2 regions of the Streptomyces sp. NPDC058157 genome follow, and region 1 is predicted to be linked to the other one. Evidence: predicted binding sites of a transcription regulator. Region 1 holds the regulator's gene; the other holds the start of a gene.
The links. The regulator HrcA, encoded in region 1, represses chaperone genes, less so after heat shock. The targets are predictions, from matches to a motif close to TTNGCACTCNGNNNNNCNGAGTGCNAA.
Positions count from the first base shown of each region.

Region 2: the regulator HrcA is predicted to act here: its motif matches at 2,356-2,382, upstream of groES (co-chaperone GroES).

Region 1 is NZ_JBHVUQ010000012.1:42,883-46,246, reverse strand. Features, by position in the region: gene ACFVXK_RS05385 (DUF3097 domain-containing protein) at 1-30, opposite strand, end outside; gene ACFVXK_RS05380 (MBL fold metallo-hydrolase) at 59-790, opposite strand; gene hrcA (heat-inducible transcriptional repressor HrcA) at 972-1,988, shown strand; gene dnaJ (molecular chaperone DnaJ) at 1,989-3,125, shown strand; partial or broken gene ACFVXK_RS05365 (nitronate monooxygenase) at 3,273-3,364, shown strand, end outside.
Region 2 is NZ_JBHVUQ010000102.1:7,756-11,119, forward strand. Features, by position in the region: gene ACFVXK_RS23790 (ester cyclase) at 1-65, shown strand, start outside; gene groL (chaperonin GroEL) at 164-1,792, opposite strand; gene groES (co-chaperone GroES) at 1,904-2,212, opposite strand; gene ACFVXK_RS23805 (response regulator transcription factor) at 2,503-3,189, shown strand; gene ACFVXK_RS23810 (ATP-binding protein) at 3,192-3,364, shown strand, end outside.

The sequences.
Region 1 (3,364 bases):
CGGGGTCAGGTCGGGGGAGTACTCGCGCATCCGGCCGACACTAGGAGCGCGGCCGCGCTCACGCCCGCGACACGCCGAACCGGTCCGCCAGTGTGGCGCGTTGCGCACGCACGAAGCCCGCGTCCACCACCGCTCCGTGACCCGGTACGTACAGCGCGTCCTCCCCGCCCAGCGACAGCAGCCGGTCCAGCGCCGCAGGCCACTGCCCCGGCACCGCGTCCGAGCCCGCCTGCGGCTCCCCGGACTCCTCGACCAGGTCCCCGCAGAACACCGTCTCCCGCTCGCCCGGCACGAACACCGCCAGGTCGTGTTCGGAGTGCGCGGGCCCCACGTTCGCCAGCAGCACCTGGACCCCGCCGAGCTCCAGCGTCCACTCGCCCGACACCAGGTGGCCGGGGGCCGTGAGCAGGTCGCAGGCCTCGGCGGCCTCGTCCTCCGACAGCCCCTGCGCCACCGCGCTCGCCCGGAGCTCCTCCCGGCCCCCGGGCGTCGCCAGCAGCCGGTCCAGACCCACCGCGCCGTAGAGCCGGGCGCCCGAGAAGGCCGGAGCGCCCAGCACGTGGTCGAAATGTCCGTGTGTGAATGCGATATGGGTCACGTGCCGGCCGGTCAGCCGCTCCGCCTCGGCGCGGATCGCCGCCCCCTCGCGCACGCTCGATCCGGGGTCGATCAGGAGCACCGAGTCGTCCCCCACCACCAGTCCCACCGTGCAGTCCCACACCGGGAGCCGTCGCCGGCCCACCCGCGCGGTCACCCGTTCCCAGCCCGCCTCTTCCCAACGTACGTCCATGCCGCGACGCTACCCTGGCGGGCCGCCCTTGCCCGCGGCGTACTACCCGGCCGTACACTGACCGGGGGATCTCTGGCACTCGGCCGAGCAGAGTGCCAACCGATCAAGACCGCAGGACCGCAACACGGACGACCGCCCGACCCGACCGCCCGACGACCGACCGCATCCGGAGGTGTGCGCGATGCTCAGTGAACGCAGACTCGAAGTGCTGCGCGCCATCGTCCAGGACTACGTCGGGACGGAGGAGCCCGTCGGCTCCAAGGCCCTCACCGAGCGGCACAAGCTGGGCGTCTCACCGGCCACCGTGCGCAACGACATGGCCGTGCTGGAGGAGGAGGGCTACATCGCCCAGCCCCACACCAGCGCCGGCCGGATCCCCACCGACAAGGGCTACCGCCTCTTCGTCGACAAGCTGGCCGGCGTCAAGCCGCTGTCGACCCCCGAGCGCCGGGCCATCCAGAACTTCCTCGACGGGGCCGTCGACCTCGACGACGTCGTCGGCCGCACGGTGCGGCTGCTCGCGCAGCTGACCCGCCAGGTCGCCGTCGTCCAGTACCCGTCGCTGACCCGCTCCACCGTCCGGCACGTCGAGCTGCTGTCGCTGGCCCCGGCCCGGCTGATGCTCGTGCTGATCACCGACACCGGACGGGTCGAGCAGCGCATGGTCGACACCCAGACCCCGTTCGGCGAGAACTCCCTCGCCGACCTGCGGGCACGGCTCAACAGCCGGGTCGTCGGCCGGCGTTTCACCGACGTCCCGAACCTGGTGCAGGACCTGCCGGAGTCGTTCGAGATCGACGACCGGGCCACCGTCAAGGCGGTGCTCGCGACCCTCCTCGAAACGCTGGCCGAGGAGGCGGAGGAGCGGCTGATGATCGGCGGCACCGCCAACCTCACTCGCTTCGGACATGACTTTCCCTTGACGATCAGGCCCGTCCTCGAAGCCCTCGAGGAGCACGTGGTGCTCCTCAAGCTGCTGGGCGAGGCCGGGGAGTCGGGGATGGCCGTACGGATCGGGCACGAGAACGCCTACGAGGGGCTCAACTCCACGTCGGTCGTGTCCGTCGGCTACGGTTCGGGCGGCGAAGCAGTCGCCAAACTCGGCGTGGTCGGACCGACCCGCATGGACTACCCCGGAACGATGGGAGCGGTACGCGCAGTGGCACGTTACGTCGGACAGATCCTGGCGGAGTCGTAAGTGGCCACGGACTACTACGCCGTACTCGGCGTGCGCCGCGACGCATCGCAGGACGAGATCAAGAAGGCCTTCCGCCGCCTCGCCCGTGAACTCCACCCGGACGTGAACCCGGACCCGAAGACGCAGGAGCGCTTCAAGGAGATCAACGCGGCCTACGAGGTCCTCTCGGACCCGCAGAAGAAGCAGGTCTACGACCTCGGCGGCGACCCGCTGTCCTCCTCGGGCGGCGGCGGGGCCGGCGGCTTCGGAGCGGGCGGCTTCGGCAACTTCTCCGACATCATGGACGCCTTCTTCGGCCAGTCCCAGCAGCGCGGCCCGCGCTCGCGGACCCGCCGCGGCCAGGACGCCATGATCCGCCTGGACCTGGAGCTGGACGAGGCCGCCTTCGGCACGACCAAGGAGATCCAGGTCGACACCGCCGTGGTGTGCGGCACCTGCTCCGGCGAGGGCGCCGCCCCCGGCACCTCCGCGCAGACCTGTGACATGTGCCGCGGCCGCGGTGAGGTCTCGCAGGTCACCCGGTCCTTCCTGGGCCAGGTCATGACCTCGCGCCCCTGCCCGCAGTGCCAGGGCTTCGGCACCGTGGTCCCGACCCCGTGCCCCGAGTGCGCGGGCGACGGCCGGGTCCGCTCCCGCCGCAGCCTGACGGTCAAGATCCCGGCCGGCGTCGAGAACGGCACCCGGATCCAGCTCGCGGGCGAGGGCGAGGTCGGCCCCGGCGGCGGCCCCGCCGGCGACCTCTACGTGGAGATCCACGAGCTGCCGCACCCGACCTTCCAGCGGCGCGGGGACGACCTGCACTGCACGGTCACCATCCCCATGACGGCGGCGGCCCTGGGCACCAAGTGCCCGCTGGAGACGCTGGACGGCATGGAGGAGATCGACATCCGGCCCGGCACCCAGTCCGGCCAGGCGATCCCGCTGCACGGGCGCGGCGTCACGCACCTGCGCGGCGGCGGCCGCGGCGACCTGATCGTCCACGTCGAGGTCACCACCCCCGGCAAGCTGGACGCCCAGCAGGAGGAGCTGCTGCGCCAGCTCGCCAAGCTGCGCGGCGAGGAGCGGCCCATGGGCCAGTTCGCGCCGGGCCAGCAGGGCCTGTTCAGCCGCCTGAAGGACGCGTTCAACGGCCGCTGACCGCTCGGCGGACGGACGGCCGCGAGAGCCCGGTACGGGAGACCCCGTACCGGGCTCTCGCCGTTCCCGGCCCCGCCGGGAAAGCGGACTATGCCAGGCGAATGCCATGATTCGGCGCCGTGACCCGGACATGGCACGATGCAGTCCATGTCCTCCGCACCGAACGGTCTCCACCCTTACCCGATCGTGCAGGCTCCCATGGCGGGCGGCGTCTCCGGCCCGCCCCTCGCCGCCGCCGT
Region 2 (3,364 bases), on a different contig from region 1:
CCGAGGGCTGGTGGTACTACGACGCCCCGAGCCTGATGCGGCAGATGGGCATGCTGCCCGAGTAGCGGGCAGCGGACACGCAAGAGGCCCTGGTCACCACCGCGTCGCAGCGGTGACCAGGGCCTTCTCGTTCAGCTAGTGCCGGCGCTCAGGGGCGCGGGCCTCAGTGGCTGTGGCCGTGACCGTGGCCGTGACCGGCGTCGGCCTCTTCCTCGGCCGGCTTCTCGACGACCAGGGTCTCGGTCGTGAGCAGCAGGGAGGCGATGGAGGCGGCGTTCTCCAGCGCGGAGCGGGTGACCTTGACCGGGTCGATGACGCCGGCCTTGACCAGGTCGCCGTACTCGCCGGAGGCGGCGTTGAAGCCGTTGCCCTTCTCCAGCTCCGCCACCTTCGAGGTGATGACGTAGCCCTCGAGGCCGGCGTTCTCGGCGATCCAGCGCAGCGGCTCGACGGCGGCGCGGCGGACGACCGACACGCCCGTGCCCTCGTCGCCGGTCAGGCCGAGGTTGCCCTCCAGGACCTTGACGGCGTGGACGAGCGCGGAGCCACCGCCGGAGACGATGCCCTCCTCGACCGCGGCGCGGGTCGCGGAGATGGCGTCCTCAAGGCGGTGCTTCTTCTCCTTGAGCTCCACCTCGGTGGCGGCGCCGACCTTGATGACGCAGACGCCGCCGGCGAGCTTCGCCAGGCGCTCCTGCAGCTTCTCGCGGTCCCAGTCGGAGTCCGTGGACTCGATCTCGGCCTTGATCTGGTTGACGCGGCCCGCGACGTCAGCGGCGTTGCCGCCACCGTCGACGATGGTCGTGTCGTCCTTGGAGATGGTCACGCGGCGCGCGGAACCGAGGACGTCCAGACCGGCCTGGTCGAGCTTGAGGCCGACCTCCTCGGCGATGACGGTGGCACCGGTGAGGGTGGCCATGTCCTGGAGCATCGCCTTGCGACGGTCGCCGAAGCCCGGGGCCTTGACGGCGACCGCGTTGAAGGTGCCGCGGATCTTGTTGACGACGAGGGTGGAGAGCGCCTCGCCCTCGACGTCCTCGGCGATGATCAGCAGCGGCTTGGAGCCACCCGCCTGGATGACCTTCTCCAGCAGCGGCAGGAGGTCCTGGATGGAGGAGATCTTGCCCTGGTTGATCAGGATGTACGGGTCGTCGAGGACGGCCTCCATACGCTCCTGGTCGGTGACCATGTACGGGGAGAGGTAGCCCTTGTCGAAGGCCATGCCCTCGGTGAACTCCAGCTCCAGGCCGAAGGCGTTGGACTCCTCGACGGTGATGACACCGTCCTTGCCGACCTTGTCCATCGCCTCGGCGATGAGCTCGCCGACCTGCGAGTCCTGCGCGGAGAGCGCGGCCACGGCGGCGATGTCCGACTTGTCCTCGATCGGGCGGGCGGTCGCGAGGAGCTCCTCGGACACGGCCTTGACCGCGGCGTCGATGCCCTTCTTCAGGGCGGCCGGGGAAGCGCCGGCGGCGACGTTGCGCAGACCCTCGCGGACGAGCGCCTGGGCGAGCACGGTGGCGGTGGTGGTGCCGTCACCCGCGATGTCGTTGGTCTTGGTCGCCACCTCCTTCACCAGCTGGGCGCCGAGGTTCTCGTACGGGTCGTCCAGCTCGACCTCGCGGGCGATGGTGACACCGTCGTTGGTGATGGTGGGGGCGCCGAACTTCTTGTCGATGACGACGTTGCGGCCCTTGGGGCCGATCGTCACCTTGACCGTGTCGGCAAGCTTGTTGACGCCGCGCTCGAGGGCGCGACGGGCGTCCTCGTCGAACTTCAGGATCTTCGCCATGGGAGCGGTTCAGCCCTCTCGAAAACTCGGGTTTAACGAACCGCGCCCCTCGCCGCCCGGCAATCAGCGGGGTGACCAGGGGCGCAGTTCAAAGCAATGCGTGAGAAGTGATTACTTCTCGACGATCGCGAGCACGTCGCGGGCCGAGAGGACGAGGTACTCCTCGCCGCTGTACTTCACTTCGGTGCCGCCGTACTTGCTGTACAGCACGATGTCGCCGACGGAGACGTCCAGCGGGAGACGCTGGCCGTCCTCGAAGCGGCCCGGGCCGACCGCGAGGACGACGCCCTCCTGGGGCTTCTCCTTCGCGGTGTCCGGGATGACCAGGCCGGAGGCCGTGGTCTGCTCGGCGTCGAGCGGCTGGACCACGATGCGGTCCTCAAGCGGCTTGATGGCAACCTTGGAGCTGGCGGTCGTCACGATCCGACCTCCCCCTTCGGAGATCCGGGGTTAACTGTCTGAGGTGGCGACCAGGTCGATCCGTCGTCGCGGGTGCCGGACCTGCCTGTCGCTGTGTTGGCACTCACCGGTGGCGAGTGCCAGGTGTGACACTATTCCGGCGATTAGCACTCGGTCAAGCGGAGTGCCAACACGGTCCGCCGGTTCCATGCATTCCGGCCGCGGCTGGACCCGTTTGGCCCAAACCCGGCCCCTGCCGCGCCCGGCCCCGCCCCGGGCCGGTCCGGTGCCCGGTGTGTGAGGGTGGACGGGTGCGCATCCTGGTCGTCGAAGACGAAGAGAACCTGGCCGAGTCCCTCCGGCAGGGCCTGTCCGCCGAGGGCCACCGCGTCGAGGTCGCCCACGACGGGCACCGGGGGCTGGAGCTGGCCCTCACCGGCGGCCCCTACGACGTCGTGCTGCTGGACCTCATGCTGCCCGGCCCCGGCGGCGCCGAGATCTGCGCCCGGATGCGCGCCCACGGAGACCCCACCCCCGTCCTGGTCCTCACCGCCAAGGACGGCGAGTACGACGAGGCCGAGGGCCTCGACGCCGGGGCCGACGACTACCTCACCAAGCCGTTCTCCTTCGTCGTGCTCGGCGCCCGCCTGCGCGCCCTCGCCCGCCGAGCCGCCGGCCCCGGCCCGGCGCCCGCCCTGCTCCGCGCCGGGGACCTCGTCCTCGACCCGCACGACCGCCGCTGCCGCCGCGGCGCGCAGGACATCGAACTCACCGCCCGCGAGCTCGGCGTGCTCGCCTGCCTGATGGAGCGCCCCGGCCGGGCCGTCGCCAAGCAGGACATCCTCGACGAGGTCTGGGACTCCCCCCACGGCATCGACCCCAACATCGTCGAGGTCTACGTCTCCTCCCTGCGCAAGAAGATCGACGCCCCCTTCGGCCGCCGCTCCATCCGCACCGTCCACGGCACCGGGTACCGCATGGCCCCCGACGGCGGCTGACGGTGGTCGGCAGCCTGCGCGCCCGGACCGCGCTCGCCGCCGCGCTCGCCATGGCCGCGGTCCTCGCCGGCGGCGGCCTGTGGCTGTACACCCTCATGCGCGGCAACCTCCTCGACAACACCACCGGCCGCACCGAGCTCGCCGCCCGGAAGGTCGCCGCGCAGGCCGACACCCG